DNA from 2 places in the Hydrogenophaga sp. R2 genome. Region 1 is predicted to be linked to the other one. Evidence: predicted binding sites of a transcription regulator. Region 1 holds the regulator's gene; the other holds the start of a gene.
The links. The regulator FNR, encoded in region 1, switches genes on or off when oxygen is low (the NO sensors DNR and NnrR bind a similar motif). The targets are predictions, from matches to a motif close to TTGATNNNNATCAA.
Positions count from the first base shown of each region.

Region 1 (10,777 bases):
TGTGGTGATCGGCAAACGCCTGACCGACGGCCTGGGGCCGCGCCGCATCTCGGCCCTCATCAACCTGGTGGGGCTGGCCCTGGTCACGCCCATGGGCCTGTGGGCCGCGCTGTCGTTCGACTTCGGCGCCGTGCAGGCGCCGATCTGGCTGCTGCTGGTGTTCTACGGGCTGGCGGCCAGCGTGTGGACCGTGTGGCTGTGGATGACCGGGCTGCGCACGGTGCCGGCGTCCCAGGCGGGCGTGTTCACCGTCATGCTGCCCATCAGCGCGGCGGCCATCGGCGTGCTGTTCATGGGCGAGGTGCTCACGCCGGTGCAGCTGCTGGCCTTCGGCATCGCGCTGCTGGGCCTGGTGCTGGCCACCCTGCCCCAGCGATCGCCGGCTTGAGCTTCAGAGGCACCACAGCCCGGTGGGCTGCGTGAGGCCCATCCACAGCGCCCAGCCCGACGTCACCAGCAGGGCCAGCCCGGCCAGCCGGATGCCCCAGGCGCCGGAGCGGGCGTTGTTCAGGCGCAGCATCAGCCAGGGCCCCGCCACCAGCGACACCGAGGTGCCCAGGCAGAACAGGGCCATGACCGCAGCGCCCTCCAGCGCGTTGGCGGTGAGCGAGGCCACCAGCAAGGCCGAGTACAGCAGGCCGCAGGGCATCAGGGCCCAGCCCACGCCCAGCACCACCGGAGCGCGTGGCCCCAGGCGGGCCATGACCGGCCGGGCGCGGCGCCAGAGGGTCTGGCCCAGCCCGTCGATCCAGGCCGGCTGACGCGCCCGCCACAGCAGCACCAGCCCCAGCAGCAGCGCCGCCACATGAAAGCTGGTCCACACCGGTCGCAGCACGGCGGTGTGGGTGCCCAGCCAGGCCAGACCCTGCACCGAGCCGGCCGCAAAAGCGCCGAACAGCGCATAGCCCAGCATGCGGCTGGCCTGAAAGGTGAGCAGCGCCCGGGTGCCGGAACTGCCGGCGGCGCGCGCAATGCCGGTGCAGGCGGCACCGCACATGGCCACGCAGTGCGGGCCACCCACCAGGCCCATGAACAAGGCCGTCACGGCCATCGAGGTCTGCATGACTGGACTGTAGCCTCGGGCGGGTTCAGATGATCTTGGAGAAACGGGCCCGGTCCTGGTCGGTCTGCAGGTAGCGGTCGAACACCATGGCGATGGCCCGCACCAGGTACCAGCCCCGTGCCGTGACCTGCAGGCCGCTGTCGTTGATCTGCACCAGGCCGGCTTCCACCAGCGGCTGCAGGGCCACGAACTCCCGCGCAAAGTAGGTGCGACTGTCGATCAGGTGCCCCAGGTCGATGGACTCGAACGACAGCTCGCCCTGGCACATGATGGACATGATGACCGCGCGGCGCAGCAGGTCGTCGCGGTTCAGCGCCAGACCGCGCACGATGGGCAGGCGGCCCTGGTCGAGCAGGTCGTAGTACTCCTCCAGCGTCTTGGCGTTCTGGCTGTAGGTGGCGCCGATGCGGCCGATGGCCGACACACCGAGTGCGATCAGGTCGCAGTCGGGCCGGGTGCTGTAGCCCTGGAAGTTGCGGTGCAGCCGGCCCTGCCGCTTGGCCACGGCCAGGGCATCGTCGGGCAGGGCAAAGTGGTCCATGCCCACGTACACATAGCCGGCATCGCCCAGCGCATCGAGCGAGGCCGACAGCATGGCCAGCTTGTCGCCGGGGCTGGGCAGCTCGGCGCTCAGGATGCGGCGTTGCGGCTTGAAGCGGCTGGGCAGGTGGGCATAGGCGTACAGCGCAATGCGGTCCGGGCGCAGCAGCGACACCTGGGCCAGCGTGTGCGCAAACGACTCCGGCGTCTGCAGCGGCAGGCCGTAGATCAGGTCCACATTGACCGACTCGAAGCCGATCTCGCGCGCAGCGGCCACCAGCGCAAACACCTGCTCGGCCGGCTGCACCCGGTGCACCGCCTTCTGCACCGTGGGGTCGAAGTCCTGCACGCCGAAGCTCAGCCGGTTGAAGCCCAGCCGGTGCAGCACCTCGAGGCGCTCGCGGCTGACGGTGCGGGGATCGACCTCCACCGAGTACTCACCACCCGGCACCAGGGTGAAGTGGCGGCGGATCATGTGCATCAGGTCGGACAGCTCCTCGTCCGACAGGAAGGTGGGCGTGCCACCCCCCAGGTGAAGCTGCGACACCGACTGCCCCGCGCCCAGGTGCTGCACCTGCAGCTCCATCTCGCGCGAGAGGTAACGCAGGTACTCGGCCGCCTTGCCGTGGTGCTTGGTGATCACCTTGTTGCAGGCGCAGTAGTAGCAGACCGATTCGCAGAATGGAATGTGCACATAGATGGAGAGCGGCAGCGCCATGGAGCCGGCGCGGCGCTGCTCCAGGGCCTGGGTGTAGTCGGCTTCGGTGAAGGCTTCGACGAAACGGTCGGCCGTGGGGTAAGAGGTGTAGCGCGGACCCGGCACATCGAAGCGCTGCAGCAGGTCGTCGGGGATGGCATGGCTCACGGGCATTGCTCCTGGTTTCTTCCTCGGGTTCTCCCCGTATGGGCGTACTGTGACGCCGACCGCCCACGGCCGTATTGACACGGATCAAGGGCCGGCGCCGAAGCCTGAATCCGCACTGCTGTGGTGCACTTGCATCGACACCCCCCGGTGCATCGGGTAACCTCTTGCAAAAATCACGACCCGCTTATGGACGCCCAAGCCATCAAGGTCGCCTGCTCCAGCTGCAATCTGCGCGAACTCTGTCTGCCCATGGGGCTGAACGAGGCAGAGATGGACAAGCTCGACCACATCATCTCCACCCGCCGTCGCATCAAGCGGGGCACCGCCCTGTTCAGTGCCGGCGACCGGTTCACCTCGCTGTACGCGGTGCGCTCGGGCTTCTTCAAGACCTGCGTGACCACGCCGGACGGCCGCGATCAGGTGACCGGCTTCCAGATGACGGGCGAGATCATCGGCCTGGACGGCATCGTCAACGACCGCCATTCCTGCGACGCCATCGCGCTGGAAGACGCCGAGGTCTGCGTGATGCCGTTCAACGAGGTGGAACAGCTCTCGCGCGAATTCACCACGCTGCAGCACCATGTGCACAAGATCATGAGCCGCGAGATCGTGCGCGACCACAGCGTCATGCTGCTGCTGGGCAGCATGCGGGCCGAAGAACGCCTGGCGGCCTTCCTGCTCAACCTGGTGCAGCGCCTGCACGCCCGGGGTTTCTCGCAGTCCGAGGTGATCCTGCGCATGACGCGCGAGGAGATCGGCAGCTACCTCGGCATGAAGCTGGAGACGGTCAGCCGCACCTTCTCCAAGTTCGTCGAGGACGGCGTCATCGACGTCAAGCAGCGCTACGTGCACATCAAGGACACCGACGCGCTCAAGCAGATCGTCAACTCGCGCAGCTGCCTCTGAGGTCGCCCGGCTTCAGACCGGCCGGTTGATGTCCTCGGCCGGTCGGGCCAGCATCAGCGTCAGGGCGCCGGCCACCGCGGTGGCCGCCCAGAACACGAAGAACGCCAGCGTGTAGACGGCCTGGGGCGACAGATGGATGCGGCCGCCGCCGAAGGTGTGCAGGTCGCCCGGGTCGACCATGGCGAACACCACCATCTCCAGCACACCGGCCACCAGAAAGGCCGGCCAGCCCACGATCAGCCAGGTGCGTGCGTTCAGGCGTGCGGTCATGTGCCCTCCCCGCCTCAACGGTCCTGCGGCACCACCGGCGAGGCCGCGTGGTTGCGCGCCTGGTGGGCCGGCTGCAGCTTGATCAGCGCAGCCTCGCGCTCGGCGCCATCCAGCGATCGGGCCGCGGCCAGGTCGCGTTCGTAGGCGGCCTTGTCCAGCACCGGATCGGGGTGGCGGATGGCCAGGGTGATGGTGGCGATGCAGCCCAGCACCACCACCAGCGGTCCGCCCACCACCAGCCACATGGCCTTGACCCGCCACCAGGGTTCGGGGGTGGTGGCGGCCGTCGGTTCGTTCGTGTTCATGGCAGGTCTCCGGGGCCGCGTCAGCGCGGCACGATGAAGGTGGAATGCTCGACCACGCCCAGGCCGGCCTGGTCGGTGGAGCGGATGTCGAATTCGATCGGGTGCGAGCCGGTGGCGGCGGAGCCGGGCGGGATCTGCACGCTCACGCCCACCGCACGCACCTCGGTGGGCTTGACCTCCACCACCACGTCGGGGCTGGGCGCCAGGGCGATGCCCTCCAGCCCCTTGACCGTGACGCGGTAATGCTGGGTGGCTTCGGTGGCGTTCATGATCTGCAGCCGGTACACGTTCTCGATGCGGCCCTGCTCGACCATCCGCGCCAGCGCGCCGCGATCGCGGATCACGTCGACCTTGAGCGGCGTGCGCAGGAACAGGCTGCCCAGCACCGCCAGCGTGATGGCCCCCAGGATGGCGGTGTAGACCAGCACGCGCGGCCGCAGGGCACGCCGGAGCATCTGCTGGCGGCTCCAGCCCTGCTCCATGCCGTTCTGGGTGGCGTAACGGATCAGGCCGCGCGGATAACCCACCTTGTCCATGACGTCGTTGCACACGTCGATGCAGGCGCCACAACCGATGCATTCGTACTGCAGGCCCTTGCGGATGTCGATGCCGGTGGGGCAGACCTGCACGCACAGGGTGCAGTCGACGCAGCTGCCCAGACCGAGGGCCGCCGGGTCGGCCTTCTTGCTGCGCGCACCACGCGGCTCGCCGCGTCGCTCGTCGTAGGTGACGATCATGGTGTCGCGGTCGAACATGGCGCTCTGGAAGCGCGCATAGGGGCACATGTACTTGCAGACCTGCTCGCGCAGGAAGCCGGCGTTGCCGTAGGTGGCCACGCCATAGAACAGGATCCAGAAGGTCTGCCACGGGCCGAGCGACAGGCTGGCCACCAGGCCGGCGAGCTCCTGGATGGGCGTGAAGTAGCCCACGAAGGTGAAGCCGGTCCAGACCGACAGCGCCAGCCACAGGCCGTGCTTGGCCGACTTCCGGCCCAGCTTCTTCAGGCTCATGGGCGACTGGTCCAGCCGCTGGCGGGCCGAGCGGTCGCCTTCCACCTGCTTCTCGATCCACAGGAACATCTCGGTGTAGACCGTCTGCGGGCAGGCGTAGCCGCACCACAGGCGCCCCGCCACCGCCGTGAACAGGAACAGCGCGAGTGCCGAGATCACCAGCAGGCCGGTGAGGTAGATGAAGTCCTGCGGGTACAGGACGAAGTTGAAGAGGAAGAAGCGCCGCGCCTCCAGGTCGAACAGCACCGCCTGGCGGTCGTTCCAGCTGAGCCAGGGCAGGCCGTAGAACACCAGCTGGGTCAGCCAGACCAGGGCCCAGCGCCAGCGCGAGAGGAAGCCCGAGACCGAGCGCGGGTAGATCTTCTGCCGCGAGGCATACAGCGAGACCATCACCTCGTCGTCGCCAACGGCGGCGGCAGCGGGTGCGGGAACGATGGGGATGACGGTCTTGCGTTCGGTCACGGAGCGTCTCGGGTCTCGGCCGGAAGGATCAGTGGAAAAAGATCAACGGGCGGCGGGCTTGTTCGACAGGCCCCAGACGTAGGCGGTCAGCACATGGATCTGGTCGGCATTGAGCTTGGCCGCCTGCGCCGGCATCTGGTTGCTGAAGCCGTTGGTGATGGCCTTGACCACCGCCTCCTCGCCCCAGCCGTGCAGCCAGGTGTTGTCGGTCAGGTTGGGCGCGCCCATCGCGGTGTTGCCCTTGCCGTCCATGCCGTGGCAGGCGGCGCAGGCGCCGAACTTGCTCTTGCCCACCGTGGCCTTGACCGAGTCGTGCGGGCTGCCCGAGAGGCTCAGCACGTAATGCGCCAGGTTGCGCACGTCTTCGGCCGAACCCACGGCAGCGGCCATGGGCGGCATCATGCCGTTGCGGCCTTCCATGAGCGTGGTCTTGATGTCGGCCGGGGTGCCGCCATACAGCCAGTCGCCGTCGGTGAGGTTGGGGAAGCTGCGGGCACCGCGCGCATCGGAGCCGTGGCACTGGGCGCAGTTGTTCTGGAACAGCCGCTCGCCCACGGCCATGGCCTGTGCGTCGCCGGCCAGCTGCTCGGGGGCCTGGCTGCGGAAGGCGGCATAGATGGGCGCAATGGCCTCCTGCATCTTCTTGACCTCGGCCGTGTGCTGACCCTGCGAGGACCAGCCGAGCACGCCCTTGTACTGGCCGAACATGGGGTACAGCAGGCCGTAGGCCAGCGCAAAGATCACGGTGATGATGAACAGGTACACCCACCACTTGGGCAGCGGGTTGTTGAGTTCCTGCAGGTCGCCGTCCCACACGTGGCCGGTGGTGTTGTCGGCGTGGGCCTTGACCTTGGTGGTGCCGCTGATCCACAGCAGGATGGCGCACGCGATGATGCTGACCAGGGTCAGCCCGGCCACGTACCAGGACCAGAAGTCGTTGGTGAAGTCGCTCATGATGGTTCTCGGTTCGGTTGTCGGGTCACTCGTCCTGGAAGGGCAGGCGGGCGGCTTCCTCGAAGCCGGCCTGGTTGCGGCGGGACCAGGCCCACACCACGATGCCCAGGAAGGTGAACAGGCTCACCACGGTGACGATGCTGCGCAGGTCGTTGATGTCCATGGCCGCACTCCTTACTTGATGGCGGTGCCCAGCACCTGCAGGTAGGCGATCAGGGCTTCCATTTCGGTCTTGCCCTTGACGGCCTCCACCGAGCCCTTGACCTCTTCGTCGCTGTAGGGCGCGCCCAGGGTGCGCAGCACCTCCATGCGGCGCGGCAGGCCTTCGGCCTTGACGGTGCGCTTCTCCAGCCACGGGTAGGCCGGCATGTTGGACTCGGGCACCAGGTCACGCGGGTTGTTCAGGTGCACGCGGTGCCACTCGTCGCTGTAGCGGCCACCCACGCGGGCCAGGTCGGGGCCGGTGCGCTTGCTGCCCCACTGGAAAGGACGGTCGTACACGAACTCGCCGGCCACCGAGTAGTGGCCGTAGCGCAGGGTCTCGGCCTGGAAGGGGCGGATCATCTGCGAGTGGCAGTTGTAGCAACCTTCGCGCACATAGATGTCGCGACCGGCCACCTGCAGCGCGGTGTAGGGCTTGAGGCCCTCCACCGGCTGGGTGGTGGATTTCTGGAAGAACAGCGGGACGATCTCGACCAGTCCGCCGACCGCGATCACCAGGACGATGAGCACGATCATCAGGAAGTTGTTGGTCTCGATCCGCTCGTGGGTGAAACCGGTGGGTTTGTCAGCTTGTGCCATGGGTTGATTCCTCCGGTTCTCAGGCGTGGGCGGGCTGGGGTGCGGGCACCCGGACCTCTTCGACCCGGCCGCTGCGGGCCGTCATGACCACGTTCCAGAGCATCACGATCATTCCGCCCAGGTACAGCAGACCCCCGGCCAGACGGATCACATAGAACGGGAAGCTGGCCTTGACCGATTCCACGAAGGTGTAGGTGAGGCTGCCGTCGGGGTTGACCGAGCGCCACATCAGGCCCTGCATGACACCGGCGATCCACATGGCGGCGATGTAGAGCACGATGCCGATGGTGGCCACCCAGAAGTGCAGTTCGATGGCGGGCACCGAGTACATCTGCTTGCGGCCGTACAGGCGCGGGATCAGGTAGTACATGGAGCCCATGGTCACCAGACCCACCCAGCCCAGGGCACCGCTGTGCACGTGGCCGATGGTCCAGTCGGTGTAGTGGCTCAGGGCGTTGACGGTCTTGATGGACATCATCGGGCCCTCGAAGGTGCTCATGCCGTAGAACGACAGGGACACGATCAGGAAACGCAGGATGGGGTCGTCACGCAGCTTGTGCCAGGCACCGCTGAGGGTCATGATGCCGTTGATCATGCCGCCCCAGCTCGGGGCCAGCAGGATGAGCGAGAACACCATGCCGACCGACTGGGTCCAGTCCGGCAGCGCGGTGTAGTGCAGGTGGTGCGGGCCGGCCCACATGTAGGTGAAGATCAGCGCCCAGAAGTGCACGATCGACAGGCGATAGCTGTAGACCGGGCGCTCGGCCTGCTTGGGGATGAAGTAATACATCATTCCCAGGAAGCCGGCGGTGAGGAAGAAGCCCACCGCGTTGTGGCCGTACCACCACTGGACCATGGCGTCCTGCACGCCGGCATAGGCCGAGTAGCTCTTGAACAGGTCCACCGGCACGGCCGCGCTGTTGACCAGGTGCAGCACCGCCACCGCCAGGATGAAGGCGCCGAAGAACCAGTTGGCCACATAGATGTGGCGCACCTTGCGCATGCCCACGGTGCCGAAGAACACCACCGCATAGGCCACCCACACCAGGGTGATCAGCACGTCGATGGGCCACTCCAGCTCGGCGTATTCCTTGCCCGAGGTCATGCCCAGCGGCAGCGTGATGGCCGCCAGCACGATGACCGCCTGCCAGCCCCAGAAGGTGAAGGCCGCCAGCGGGCCGGCGAACAGCCGGGTGTGGCAGGTGCGCTGCACCACGTAGTAGCTGGCCGCGAACAGGCCGCAACCGCCGAAGGCGAAGATCACCGCGTTGGTGTGCAGCGGGCGCAGGCGGCCATAGGTCAGCCACTCGATGCCGAAGTTCAGGGCGGGCCAGGTGAGCTGGGCGGCGATGATCACGCCGACCAGCATCCCGACCACACCCCAGACCACGGTCATGAGGGCGAACTGCCTCACCACCTTGTCGTTGTAGACCGCGTTGGCGGCCGATGGGCTGACGGACATGGGAAAACTCCTCTCTCTCTGTAGTTGTGTGTAGTGTCTGCAAACCGGGGGCGCCCGGGCTTGACGTACGTCAAGCCGCGCACGGATCGACCCGCCCTGGATCAGTCATTGCGCAGGATGCGCTCGCCCTCGCGCTCGATGTTGTCGAACTGGCCCCCCTGCAAGGCCCACCAGAACAGGGCGATGACGCCGAACACCACCAGGATGGACAGCGGGATGAGCAGGTAGAGGACGTCCATGGGAACTCCGTTGAAGGTCAGGGGCGTGACAGGCGCAAGGCATTGCCGATGACCAGCAGCGAACTCGCTGCCATGCCCACACCGGCCAGCCAGGGCGGCATCCAGCCCACCAGGGCCAGCGGCACGCACACCGCGTTGTACACGGCCGCCCATACCAGGTTCTGACGCACGGTGCGCAGCGTGGCCCGCGCCAGCACCAGGGTGTGCACCACGTCCATCAGGCGGCCGCTCTGGATCACGTAATCGGACTGCGCCTGGGCCAGCGGCGCCGCATGGCCCAGTGCGAACGAGGTGTCGGCGCGCGCCAGCACCGGGCCGTCGTTCAGGCCGTCGCCCACCATGGCCATGCGGTGGCCGGCGCGCTGCCATCCGCCCAGTTCGTCGAGCTTGCGCTCCGGCGAGGCCTGGGCCACCACCCGGTCGATGCCCAGATGCCCGGCCACCTGCCGGGCGGCCGCATGGCGATCACCCGACAGCAGCCAGCAGCGCACCCCCAGGGCCTGCAGCGCCTGCACGGCGGCCAGGGCGTCGTCGCGCAGGACCTCGGTCAGCACCAGCGTGGCCAGCCAGCCCTGGGCATCGGCCAGCCAGACGCGCGGGGCTTCCGGCGGCTGACCATCGTCCGGCGCGGGGGTGCCCGTCAGCGCAAAGGCGGCCGAGCCCAGCCGCACCGTGCTGCCGTCTTCCAGGCGGGCCTGCATGCCCTGCCCGGCGATCTCGCGGCGGTCGCTCAGTGCCGGCAGCGGCAGGGCCATGGCCGGTGCATCGGCCTCGCGGGCGGCCACCACCGCGCGCGACGACGGGTGCAGCGAACCCTGGGCCAGCGCAGCGGCCAGGTTCAGCACCTGGCTGCGGTCGGCGCCGGGCCGCAGCCGCAGCGCCTGCAGGCCCAGCCGGTCCAGCGTGAGGGTGCCGGTCTTGTCGAACACCACGGTGTCGATGCCGGCCAGCGTCTCGAAGGCCTGCAGCCGGCGCACCAGCACGCCGCCCCGGGCCAGCCGACCCGCCGCCGCCAGCATGGCCGCCGGGGTGGCCAGCGACAGGGCGCAGGGGCAGGTGACGATCAGCACCGCCACCGCCACCGCCAGGGCACGCGCCGGCTCCACCTGCCACCAGGCCACGCCGGCCGCCGCAGCGGCCAGCAGCACCAGCACCAGGAAGGGCGCGGCAATGCGGTCGGCCAGCAGGGCCAGCCGGGGTTTTTCGGTGGAGGCCTGCTCCATCAGCCGCACGATCTGGCCGAAGCGCGTGTCCGGCCCCAGGCCGGTCAGGCGCATGCGCACCGGGCCGCCCAGGTTGAAGCTGCCGGCCACCACCGCATCACCCGCCCGGTGCTCCACCGGACGCGACTCGCCGGTGAGCAGGGCCTCGTCCACCGTGGCCTGCTCGCTCAGCAGCACGCCGTCGCCCGGAAAGGCCTGCCCGGCCGGCAGCAGCACCACATCGCCCACCGCCAGCCGGCGCACCGACACGCGCTCCAGGCGGCCGTCGGATTGCTCGCGCTCGCAGGTCTCGGGCAGGCGGTTCATGAGCGCGTCCAGCGCGCCGGCCGTGCGGTCGCGGGCCTTGAACTCCAGGTAGCGCCCGCCCAGCAGGAAGAACACGAACATGGTCAGCGAGTCGAACCACACCTCGTGGCCCCAGGGGCCGGTGGGGTCGAAGGTGGCAGCGCTGCTGGCCAGGAAGGTGACGAGGATGCCGATGGACACCGGCGTGTCCATGCCCACGCGACCGCGTTTCAGGTCGGTCCAGGCGTTGCGGAAGAAGGGGCCGCTGGCAAAGAACACCACCGGCAGGCTGAGCACCCAGCTGGCCCAGCGCAGCAGCTGGTCGATGTCGGCCGGAATGTCCCCCGGTTCGGCGACATACGCCGGCCATGCGTACATCATGACCTGCATCA
Region 1 is NZ_JBBHZN010000001.1:534,428-545,204, reverse strand. It holds gene WD026_RS02665 (DMT family transporter) at 1-388, shown strand, start outside; gene WD026_RS02660 (sulfite exporter TauE/SafE family protein) at 392-1,063, opposite strand; gene hemN (oxygen-independent coproporphyrinogen III oxidase) at 1,089-2,474, opposite strand; gene fnr (fumarate/nitrate reduction transcriptional regulator Fnr) at 2,655-3,374, shown strand; gene WD026_RS02645 (hypothetical protein) at 3,387-3,644, opposite strand; gene WD026_RS02640 (nitrogen fixation protein FixH) at 3,659-3,949, opposite strand; gene ccoG (cytochrome c oxidase accessory protein CcoG) at 3,970-5,349, opposite strand; gene ccoP (cytochrome-c oxidase, cbb3-type subunit III) at 5,464-6,375, opposite strand; gene WD026_RS02625 (cbb3-type cytochrome oxidase subunit 3) at 6,401-6,538, opposite strand; gene ccoO (cytochrome-c oxidase, cbb3-type subunit II) at 6,550-7,176, opposite strand; gene ccoN (cytochrome-c oxidase, cbb3-type subunit I) at 7,196-8,638, opposite strand; gene ccoS (cbb3-type cytochrome oxidase assembly protein CcoS) at 8,740-8,877, opposite strand; gene WD026_RS02605 (heavy metal translocating P-type ATPase) at 8,895-10,777, opposite strand, start outside.

Region 2 (10,777 bases), on a different contig from region 1:
ACCGTGACCGGGCGCGGCAGCCTGCGCGAGGTGCTGCGGGATGCCGAACTGCTGCGCGTGGACCTGGGCGTGTTCGTGCTGCACGCGGTGCAGATCGCCATGTGGATGGCGGTGCCGGCCCTGCTGGTGCAGGCCGGGCTGGACACGCAGCACCACTGGTACGTGTACCTGCCGGCGGTGCTGGGTTCGCTGCTGGTGATCGGCGGGGTGCTGTTCCGGCTGGAGCGCCAGGGTCATTTCCGCGCCGTATACCTGGGCTCGATCGCCCTCATCGTGCTGGTGCAGCTGGGCTTTCTGGTCAGCCTGCAGGCATCAGTGCCTTCCATCGGTCTGGTGGCGGTGCTGCTCACGCTGTATTTCGTCGGCTTCAACACCCAGGAAGCCAGCCAGCCGAGCCTCGCGTCACGGCTGGCCGCACCGCACCAGCGCGGCGCCGCACTGGGTGTCTACAACACGCTGATGTCGCTGGGCATCTTCACCGGGGGCAGCGTGGGCGGTCTGGTGGTGCAGCACTGGGGCGGCAGCGGCATCTTCACCGTGAGCGCCGTGCTCATGGCCGTGTGGCTGCTGCTGGCCTGGCCCATGAACGCGCAGCGCAGCAGCCCCACCCGCCACTGACCCGCCGCCGACTCAGCCGGGCCGCTGGCCGGCCGTGGAGCCATCGGCCACCGGCGTCGCCGGGTCGCGCAGGGACCGCATCATGAGCGCCGACATGCTGCTGTACAGCGGCTTGCTGATCATGCGCGACACCAGGCTGGACACCAGGGCGCAGGCCATCAGGCTGAGCACCATGCTGTGGCCGTCGGTCATCTCCATGACGATGATCATGGCGGTGATGGGGGTCTGGGTCACGGCGGCCAGAAAGCCGCACATGCCCAGGGCGATCAGGGCGGCGCCGTGCGGTGAATCGAGCAGCCAGGCCATGTCGGCGCCCACGCTGGCACCCAGCGACAGGCTCGGGCCGAAGATGCCGCCCGGCACGCCCGACCAGGCCGACAGCCACGAAGCCACGAACTTCAGCCCGGTGAAGAGAAACGGCTCGCGCTCGGTGGTGTCCATGGCCGACACGTCCAGCAGCATGCGGGTGTGCTCGTGGCCCACGCCCACCGTGTCGCCGCCGCTGATGAGCGAGATGACCGCCACCGCAAAGCCGCACAGGGCCGCAAACACCACCGGACGCTTGCGGCGGTAGGCGCAGAAGCGGTCCGGCAGCCCGGTGAACGAGGCCAGCAGCAGCCGCGCCATCAGCCCGCCCAGCAGACCACACACCACGGCCACCAGGGCGCCCGGCAGCAGCAGGGCCCACCAGGACACATCGTCGGCGCGGATGCGCCCGAAATAGGACAGGTTGCCGAAGGCGGACACCGCCACCAGACCGGCGATCACGATGGCCGCCAGCATGAGGCCGCTGCTGCGCTCGGTGATGCGGCGCGAGAGCTCCTCGATGGCGAACACGATGCCCCCCAGGGGCGTGTTGAAGGCCGCGGCAATGCCGGCCGCGCCCCCGGCCACCAGCAGCTCGCGGTCGCTGATGCCCGAGGCCGGCGACAGCCAGCGCCGCGCATGCAGCATGACGCCGGCGGCCACCTGCACCGACGGCCCCTGACGACCGATCGACAAGCCGGCCAGCAGGCCGCCGGTCACGCCCAGGATCTTGGCCACGCTCAATCGCAGCGAGACAAAGCGCGAGCGGGCGGCCAGCGGCGTGCCGGTGTCGAGTGCGGTCAGCACCTGCGGCACACCCGAGCCCGCCGCCCCCGGCGCCCAGCGGCGCAACGCCCACACCACCAGCGCGGTGAGCGTCGGCGTCCACACCAGCGGCGACCACCAGACCGCCACCGCCAGACGCTGGTGCAGTTCCACCGCCTTGTCGGCCAGCAGGGTGAACACCACCACCGCCAGACCGGCCAGCACGGCGTAGCCCAGCACCACCACCCGGTCCAGCCACTGACGGCCGGCCCCCATCTCGCGGCGCAGGTTCTGCAGGAAATCGGGCTGGCCCTTCATGGGGGGCGAGTGTAGGGCCCGACCTGTGTCCGACGGGTCTTATGCGGCACAATGCCGGATCGTTTTCGCGCGCCGCGCCGGCCCGCTCCACAGGACATCACCATGGCATCCGTCAACAAAGTCATCCTCGTCGGCAACTGCGGCCGCGACCCGGAAATCCGCTACCTGCCCTCGGGTCAGGCCGTGGCCAACGTGAGCATTGCCACCTCCAGCCGCCGCAAGGACCGCAACAGCGGCGAAATGGTCGAGGACACCCAGTGGCACCGCGTCACCTTCTACGACCGACTGGCCGAGATCGCCGGGGAATACGTCAAGAAGGGCCGCCCGATCTATGTGGAAGGTCGCCTCAAGTACGGCAAGTACACCGACCAGAGCGGCGTGGAGAAGAACACGGTGGACATCATCGCCACCGAACTGCAGCTGCTCGGCGGACGCGAAGGCATGGGCGGCAACGATGACGGCGGCAGCGGTGGTGGCTACAGCCGCCCGCCGGCCGCAGCCCCGAGGGCAGCGGCCCGACCCGCGCCGGCGCCCGCTCCGGCCCCTGCCCGGCAGTCCAGCGGCTTCGACGACATGGACGACGACATCCCCTTTTAAGGGTTCGCCATCCCCATTAAAAACCGCCGATTCGGCGGTTTTTTTTCGCCCTGAATGACACTTTTATAGTATTTTCAAACCCGGTCCGACCTTTCATCCAGCGTCCACGAACCGCCCATGTTCGACCCCGCCGCTCCGCCCCCGAGACCGATCAAGGTCCTGGTGGCTGAAGACCACGCCCTGGTGCGCCAGGGCATCTCCCTGCTGCTGGAGGCAGCGGGGGGTTTCGAACTGGTGGGCGAGACCGCACTCGGTCTCCAGGTGGCCGGGCTGGTAGAGACCACCGGACCGGACCTGCTGCTGCTGGATCTGGCGCTGAGCGACTGCTCGGGCATCGAGGTCGCCCGCAAGGTCAGGCGCCTGCGGCCTGCCATGCGCATCCTAGTGGTGACCGGCAATGTGTACCCGGGGTCGGTGGTGCAGTCGCTCCAGGCCGGGGCCGACGGCTTCATGCTCAAGCACGACCAGGGAGCGGAGCTGCTGGTCGCCATCCGCACGGTGATGGCGGGCAAAAGTTATGTGAGCCCCCACCTGCCGACATCCAGTGCCTCCGAGGACCAGCGCCGACCGGCACACGCCACGGGACTCCCGCCATCCCTGACGCAGCGGGAGCAGCAGATCGTCCGGATGATTGCCGCCGGACTCAGCAACCAGGACATTGCCGACCGGCTGTTCATCAGCGTGCTCACCGCGCGCAAGCACCGGCAGAACATCATGCTCAAGCTGGGGCTGCACAACGGCGCCGAAATAGCGGCCTATGCCATGCAGGTCGGGCTGGCGGGCGCACCGCTGCTGCCTGGGGCACTGGCATGGTCCGACTTGCAACAAAAATAGTACTTGTGTTGTATTTTTTGATGGCCAGGGCGTCGGAATACTGCCGTTGAGGCATCCCATTCCGACCTGGAGCCCCCCATGAAACTGCTCTCACGGCGCCAGCCGCTCAGCACCGAGTCCCCGTCCGACAGCACCCTCACCCCTGCCGTGCCGGACGACATCGAATCCGGGCTGGCCCCGTTTCCGCTGGCCGACGAGTACGCGCTGACCATCCATTTCTGCCTGTCACAGCACGGCCTGGACAACGACCAGATGCGGGTCAGCGTGCGCCCGGTGGGCAGCACACCCGGCGGGCTGGACATCTACGCAGGCTTCGTCAAGGTGCTGCGCTGGACCCCGCCGGTGCGCGCTCTGGTGGTCCAGATGCCCTGGGTCGAGCGCCGCATCGAGCGGCGGCTGCGCCAGACCGGCCTGCTGCAGTACAGCCAGTTCGGCGGCCTGTGGTTCCGCTCGCCGGGGCAACTGGCCCACGAGTTGCCGCGCCACTGAACGTGGCACGCGGGCTGGCATGATGCGGGGTTGACCTCCTCCCGCCCCGACCCCATGCCGCCCTCCCCCGCCCCGAATCGCCCACGAACCGCCGGACAGCGCCCTGCCGCACCGGCCAGAACCCACCCCGCGCTGGACGCACTGGCGCAGCACTACCCGGCCCTGTTCGGCGAGACACCCAAGCCACTGAAGCGGGGCGTTTACGAAGACCTGCTGGCGCTGCACGGCGAGACGCTCACCGCCGACGGCATCAAGGCCGCACTGGCCCTGCACACCCGGTCGACCCGCTACCTCAATGCCGTGGCCGGCGGACAGCCGCGACACGGCCTGAACGGTGAGGTGGTCGAACCGGTCGCGCCCGAGCAGCGCCACCATGCCATCCTGGAGGTGTTCAAGCGCCGGCAGGCGCGTTCGCCGCAGGACCTGCGCCCGCAGCTGCGCCAGCGCATCGTGCAGTCGTTCGAAGCCTCCGGGCTGGGGCAGGAGGCCTACGCCACCCTGGTGCAGGGGCGCGACGAAGCGATGAACCAGCTCACCCGTGACGCGCTGGCCCAGGCGGTGCAGCAACAGGCCCGTGAATCGGCGCTGCTGCGGGCCTTCGAGCTGAGCGGTCAGGAGCTCGAGGCCTTTGCCGCCGGTTACGGACTGCCCGTGCCGGAGGCGCGCCGCATGCTGGACCGCGCACGCGCACGCCGCTGAGCGTCAGCCCGCCGGGGTGGTGAAGACGGTGAGCACCCCGGTGTAGCCGTAGAGCCGGTGGTACGCGATCTCGCCACCGGCAAAAAATCCCACCAGCGGCACGTCGCCCAGCGCCCGACGCACCACCTGGAGTTCGGCACTGGGCGCGCCGAAGTGGGGGCCACCCCGACCGGCGCAGCTCACATACACCGCACCGGCGATGCGCCGGGCCGGGTGCGGCACCGACTCGGCCTCGGACGCTGCCAGCGCATGGGCCAGTGCATGGTCCTGGGCTTCAGGCTCCAGCTCTTCGCGCAGCTCGGCACAGATGCGGGTCAGGTCGGCCCGGGCCGCCTCGGTGTGCCGTTCGCAGAAGGCCAGGCGCGAACCGACCGGCGCCATGTCGCCGATGGCCACGCCCCGGCGCTGCGGATCCACACCGATGAGGTGACGCACCATCACGTCCGGCCCGAACTGCCCCCGCCGCGCCAGGGCAGCCCCCGGCCCCTGACCGGAGGGGTGCGCATGGCGCAATCCCGCCAGGGTGGCGCGCAGCTTCGGCATGGCCTGGGCCGGCTGATCCAGCGAGATGCCGCGCTCCTGCAGCAGCACATCCAGCGCAGGCTGACCATCCAGCGCCAGCACCAGATTGCCGTCGGCTGCGGTGATGGTGCGCTCCGCCCCGACCGGCTGGGCGCCCTGGGTCACCCGGGACAGGATGCCCACATCGCCCGCAAAGGCCACGCCACTCAGGCCGCCGTGGAACACGCCGGCACTGGCGCCCTGGCCCCGCAGGTTGCCATGGCTGCCGAGGGCGAACTGCACGGTGCTGCCGCGGCTGCTGGCCAGTCCGCCGAACAGGTAACCGCTGGCGGTGCGGTCGGCCATCTCGGCGATCAGGTCGGCCAGTTCGGGCGTCTGGCCATCGGCATGCACCAGCGCGGTGTGGGCCACGAACCCCTCACCGTCGCCGCTGCGGCCGGAGGCACCCAGCGGTGCCACGCCGCTGAACACCCGGTAACGGGCGGGGTCGAGGTCGCACAGCATCACGGCCATGGCCGGCTCGTCGAAGTACTCCACATTGTTCGAGGCGATGCCCACCCCCACCGTGCCCGCCCAGTCGGTGACCTCGGGCAGCTCGGCACACAAGTGCTCCAGGATGGCCTGGGCCTCGTCGGCGTAGCGGTCGGTGATGTAGAGCAGGCCCAGCGAGGGGCTGGCAGCGTGGTCGGGCAGCGCCATGCGGGCCCGCAGCTGGGCCAGCACCAGGGCGGCGGCCATGCGCCACTGGGGGTGGGTGGCGTGGGCGTAGGGAAACAGTTTCATCCGGGTCCGGGATCACCCAGGGCGGGTGGCAGGTGGTCTGTCAGCGGCGCCGGGCGGCGGCACTGCGGCCGGCCGTCTTGCGCGGGGTGGTCGGGGTGGCGGCTTGGGCGGCGGCCCTGGGTGCCGCCTTGGCGGTGCCGGGCGTGACCGCGCGCAGCGCCGCACGACCGGCTGCCTTGCCGGCGCCCACCGCCGTCTTGACCGCCGAATCGGTGAGGCCGGCGGCCACATCGCGGGTGGTCTGCAGCGCGCCCTGGCGGGCCGCGTCCTTCACGGCGTTGGTCGCGATCTGCTGGAACTGCTGGCTGAGTGCGCCCCACCATTGCAGGGGGTCGACCACACCACCAGCGGGGGCAGCGGCCTTTCTGGCAGCCGTCTTGCGGGCGGGAGCCTTGCGCGCCGGCGGTGCGGTACGGGCCTGGATGCCCTCGTACACCTTCTTCGCGGCAGGCTGATCGGCATCGGCCGGGGGAACGAAGGAGGCCAGCGAATCGGCCGCCTTGAGCTTGAAGGCATTGGCCACGTCGCCCATGCTGAAGTTCATGGTCTTGAGCGTGGACAGCGTCATCTTCTGGACTTCGAGCGCCTGGATGGTGGCCCCCAGGGCCTTGGCGTTCTGGTCGAGCCAGAAATGCACCGCCTTGAGCTCCTCGATGCGCTTCTCCAGCTCCTCCACATTGAAGGTGGGCGCCACCCAGTGGCTCAGGTTGGGCAGCTGCGGGATGTTCTGGCCGATGCCCTGCGCGATCCCGCCGGCGGCCTGGCCGGCCAGGCTCTGCAGGAAGTCGAAGCCCGGCACGAATTTGCCGAATCCACCCGTGTTCTCGCTCATGCCGGTCTCCTGCCCTGGCGGGCTGCTCGCTGGTCAGTCGTCGGTGCCGTAGCGCGGCGACCGCTTCTCGCGCAAGGATGCCACACCTTCCCGCACGTCGGGACCGGCAAAGCCCATGAATTCGAGCGCCAGCGAGGTGTCGAAGCTCGGCCCTGCCTGGCGCAGCCAGTTGTTCAGCGAGTACTTGGTCCAGCGGATGGCGCTGGTGCTGCCGCTGGCCAGCCGGTCGGCCACCTCGTAGGCCTTGGTCAGCAGCTGCTCGTCGTCGACCGCCAGCGACACGAGGCCGATGCGCTCGGCCTCCTCGCCGCTGACCGGCTCGCACAGCATGAGGTAGTACTTGGCCTTGGCCATGCCGCACAGCAGCGGCCAGACGATGGCCGCATGGTCGCCGGCCGCCACGCCCAGCCGGGTGTGCCCATCGACGATCTTCGCGCTGCGGGCCGCAATCGAGATGTCGGCCAGCAGGCCGGCCACCAGCCCCGCGCCCACGGCCGGGCCGTGCATGGCGCTCACGATGGGCTTGTCGCAGTTGATGACGTTGTAGACCAGATCGCGCGCCTCCTTCCAGACGCGGGAGCGCACCTCGAAGTCGCTGGCCATGTCCTGCACCAGCGCCAGGTCGCCGCCGCCGGAAAAGCCCATGCCGTCACCGCGCAGCACGGCGGCCCGCACCGAGTCGTCGCGGCCGACATCGCGCCAGATCTCGCTGAGCTCCCAGTGGCCTTCGTGCCCGGCCGTGGGCAGCTTGCCGTTGCCACCGGGGCCGTCGGCCCGCATGCGGATGTCCAGCACGCTGGGCACTCCGTTCACCAGGGGTCCGCGGCGGGTGATGGACAGGGTCTGGTAGCGGCTGTAATCAATGTCAGGCATGCGTGTCTCCGGTTCAGGGTGTCGTGGAATGCCGGCCGATTGTGCTTGACCTGCATCAAGGTCCGCCCGCCACCGGCGCGACATCATGAGGGTTCAGGAGGACCCATGAACACACCGATTTCCGACACCTTTGCCCGCCAGCTCCAGGACCAGCGTGGCGCCCTGCTCGCCCGCGTGCGCGCCCAGCGGGGCGGCGCCATCGGCCGCGCCGAAGCGGCGTTGGACGCCCGCGCACAGGCCAGCGATGACTGGGCCAAGGCCAACGAGGAGCGCGACCTGCTGATCGGACTCGAAGAACGCGAGTCCGCCGAGCTGGTGGCCATCGATGCGGCCCTGCAGCGCATCGCCGACGGCAGCTACGGCCTGTGCCTGCAGTGCGGCGTGTCGATCCCGGCCGCCCGGCTGCATGCCCAGCCCACGGCCGAGCGCTGCGTGGGCTGCCAGGACACTCAGGAAAAGCACGGCCACTGACCGGGCTGAAGGCCGGCCGCTATGCTGGCGCCATGAGCCACACCGATGCCCCGCTGCAGACCCGCAGCCTGTTCCACTTCGCCTTTCATGTGACCGACCTCGACGAAGCACGCCGCTTCTACGGCGGTGTGCTGGGTTGCCGCGAAGGCCGCAGCACCGACACCTGGGTCGACTTCGATTTCTTCAGCCACCAGATCTCGCTGCACCTGGGCCAGCCGTTTGCCACCAGCCGCACCGGCCGGGTGGGGGATCATCTGGTGCCCATGCCGCACTTCGGCCTGGTGATGCTGCTGCCGCCGTGGCGCGAACTGGCCGAGCGGCTGAGTGCCGCCGGCATCGATTTCGTGGTGCCTCCGCAGGTGCGGTTTGCCGGCCAGCCGGGCGAGCAATGGACGATGTTCTTCTGCGACCCGTTCGGCAACCCGATCGAGGCCAAGGGCTTTGCCTCGCTCGATCAGGTCTACGCGGTCTGAGCCGGCTTACTGCGGCGCAGCGATCTTCTGGTCGATGGCACCGAACAGGCTCTGGCCGTCGCGGCCCTTCATCTCGATGCGGATGGTGTCGCCGAACTTCATGAAGGCGGTGGAAGGCTGACCGTCCAGGATGGTCTCGATGGCGCGCTTCTCGGCGATGCAGCTGTAGCCCTTGGGCCATTCCTTGCGGCCATCCACCTCGATGGCCTTGTTGCTGACCGTTCCGCTGCCCACGATGGAGCCGGCCCGCACGTTGCGGGTCTTGCAGATGTGGGCAATGAGCTGCCCGAAGTGGAAGGTCATTTCCGGCCCCGCTTCGCACATGCCGACCTTGCGGCCATTCCAGGTGCTCTGCAGCGTCAGGTGCACGCGGCCGCCCTGCCAGGCGTCACCCAGTTCGTCCGGGGTGATGGCGACCGGGCTGAAGGCCGTGGCCGGCTTGCTCTGGAAGAAGCCGAAGCCCTTGGCCAGTTCGGCCGGAATCAGGTTGCGCAGCGAGACATCGTTGGCCAGCATCAGCAGGCGGATGCCGTCCAGGGCCTGCTCGGGCGTGGCCTGCATCGGCACATCACCGGTGATGACGGCGATCTCGGCCTCGAAGTCGATGCCGAAGTCCTCGCTGGGCACCACCACGTCGTCGGTCGGGCCGATGAAGTCGTCGCTGCCGCCCTGGTACATCAGCGGGTCGGTGTAGAAGGACGCCGGCACCTCGCTGTTGCGTGCCGCGCGCACCAGCTCCACATGGTTGATGTAGGCCGAACCGTCGGCCCACTGGTAGGCCCGGGGCAGCGGGGCCATGCACATGGCCGGGTCGAACGGGAATGCATGGCGCGCCTTGCCCTGATTGAGCGTCACGTACAGGTCGTGCAGCTGCGGGCTGATGAAGTTCCAGTCGTCCAGGGCCTGCTGCAGGCGGTGCGCGATCCCGGTCGCATAATGGGCCGTCGACAGGTCGCGCGAGACCACCACGAGTTGTCCATCGCGCGATCCGTCCTTGTACGTGGCGAGTTTCATGCCGATCTCCAGTTGCGTGCGTGCCGGGCAGGCGATTACGGATAGTAAAATCCATTCACCCATGCGTAAGCGCGAGATTCTAGACCAAAGCGGCGAGCCGCACACCCCCGACGCCGCAGACACCCCGGTCGACGGGCCGGACGACAGCCCCCAGCGCGCCGGCATCCAGTCGGTGGAGGTGGGCTTCGAGCTGCTCGATGCGCTCTCCCGTACCGACGGCGCCCTCATGCTGCGCGACCTGGCCGCTGCGGCCGGCATGAGCGCGGCCAAGGCGCACCGGTATCTGGTGAGCTTTCAACGCCTGGGCCTGGTGGTGCAGGACCCGGTGAGCACCCGCTACGACCTCGGCCCGGCCGCCCTGCGCCTGGGTCTGGCCAGCCTGGCCCGGCTGGATGGCGTGAAGCTGGCCCGCCAGCGCATCGACGCCCTGCTGCCCGAGACCGGTCACACCCTGGCCATTGCGGTGTGGGGCAACCAGGGCCCGACCATGGTGCACTGGACCGAAGCACCACAGACCGTGCCGGTCACGCTGCGCCTGGGCGATGTCATGCCGCTGCTCACCTCGGCCACCGGTCGCTGCTTTGCGGCCTTCATGGGAGAGTCCGGCCAGGACGCCGGCCGGGTGGAGCCCATGCTGCGCGCCGAGCTGGCCCGGCTGAAAAAGCTGCCCGACAACGGCCTGCCGCTGTCCGACGTGCCGCGCTCCTGGGCAGACGCCCAGGCCCTGCTGGCCGAAGCCCGCCGGCGCGGGCTGGCCCGCGTGGTGCACAGCCTGCTGCCCGGCGTGGGCGGTTTCTGCGCCCCGGTGTTCGATGCGCAAGGACGGCTGGTGCTGGGCCTGGTGGTGCTGGGATCGGTGGTGACGCTGGACACCGACTGGTCATCCCCCGCCGCGCAGGCGGTGTTGCGCACCGCCCGCCAGCTCAGTGCCGACCTGGGTCACCGCGCGGCCGGCGATCCGGCATGACACCGCCCACCGGCCGCAGCCGCACCGGTCTGCTGGCCGTGGTGGCGCTGGTCGTGCTCGCCCACGGACTGGCGCTGGACCGTTTGGCCGGCGCCCTGTCGGCCAGTGACGAACCCGTACCGCCACCACCCGCCCCGAGCCAGGTGAGGCTGGTGCAGCTGGTGCCTCCACCCCCCGCAGCCCAGGCCCGGCCTGTGGCTCCGCCGGTCCGTTCTG
Region 2 is NZ_JBBHZN010000002.1:423,654-434,430, forward strand. It holds gene WD026_RS10545 (MFS transporter) at 1-618, shown strand, start outside; gene WD026_RS10550 (chloride channel protein) at 631-2,007, opposite strand; gene ssb (single-stranded DNA-binding protein) at 2,110-2,604, shown strand; gene WD026_RS10560 (response regulator) at 2,722-3,438, shown strand; gene WD026_RS10565 (hypothetical protein) at 3,517-3,927, shown strand; gene WD026_RS10570 (ProQ/FinO family protein) at 3,958-4,626, shown strand; gene WD026_RS10575 (FIST signal transduction protein) at 4,630-5,931, opposite strand; gene WD026_RS10580 (PhaM family polyhydroxyalkanoate granule multifunctional regulatory protein) at 5,972-6,763, opposite strand; gene WD026_RS10585 (enoyl-CoA hydratase/isomerase family protein) at 6,797-7,636, opposite strand; gene WD026_RS10590 (TraR/DksA family transcriptional regulator) at 7,742-8,107, shown strand; gene WD026_RS10595 (VOC family protein) at 8,140-8,580, shown strand; gene WD026_RS10600 (fumarylacetoacetate hydrolase family protein) at 8,587-9,594, opposite strand; gene WD026_RS10605 (IclR family transcriptional regulator) at 9,656-10,561, shown strand; gene WD026_RS10610 (DUF3108 domain-containing protein) at 10,558-10,777, shown strand, end outside.
Region 2: the regulator FNR is predicted to act here: its motif matches at 7,682-7,695, upstream of WD026_RS10590 (TraR/DksA family transcriptional regulator).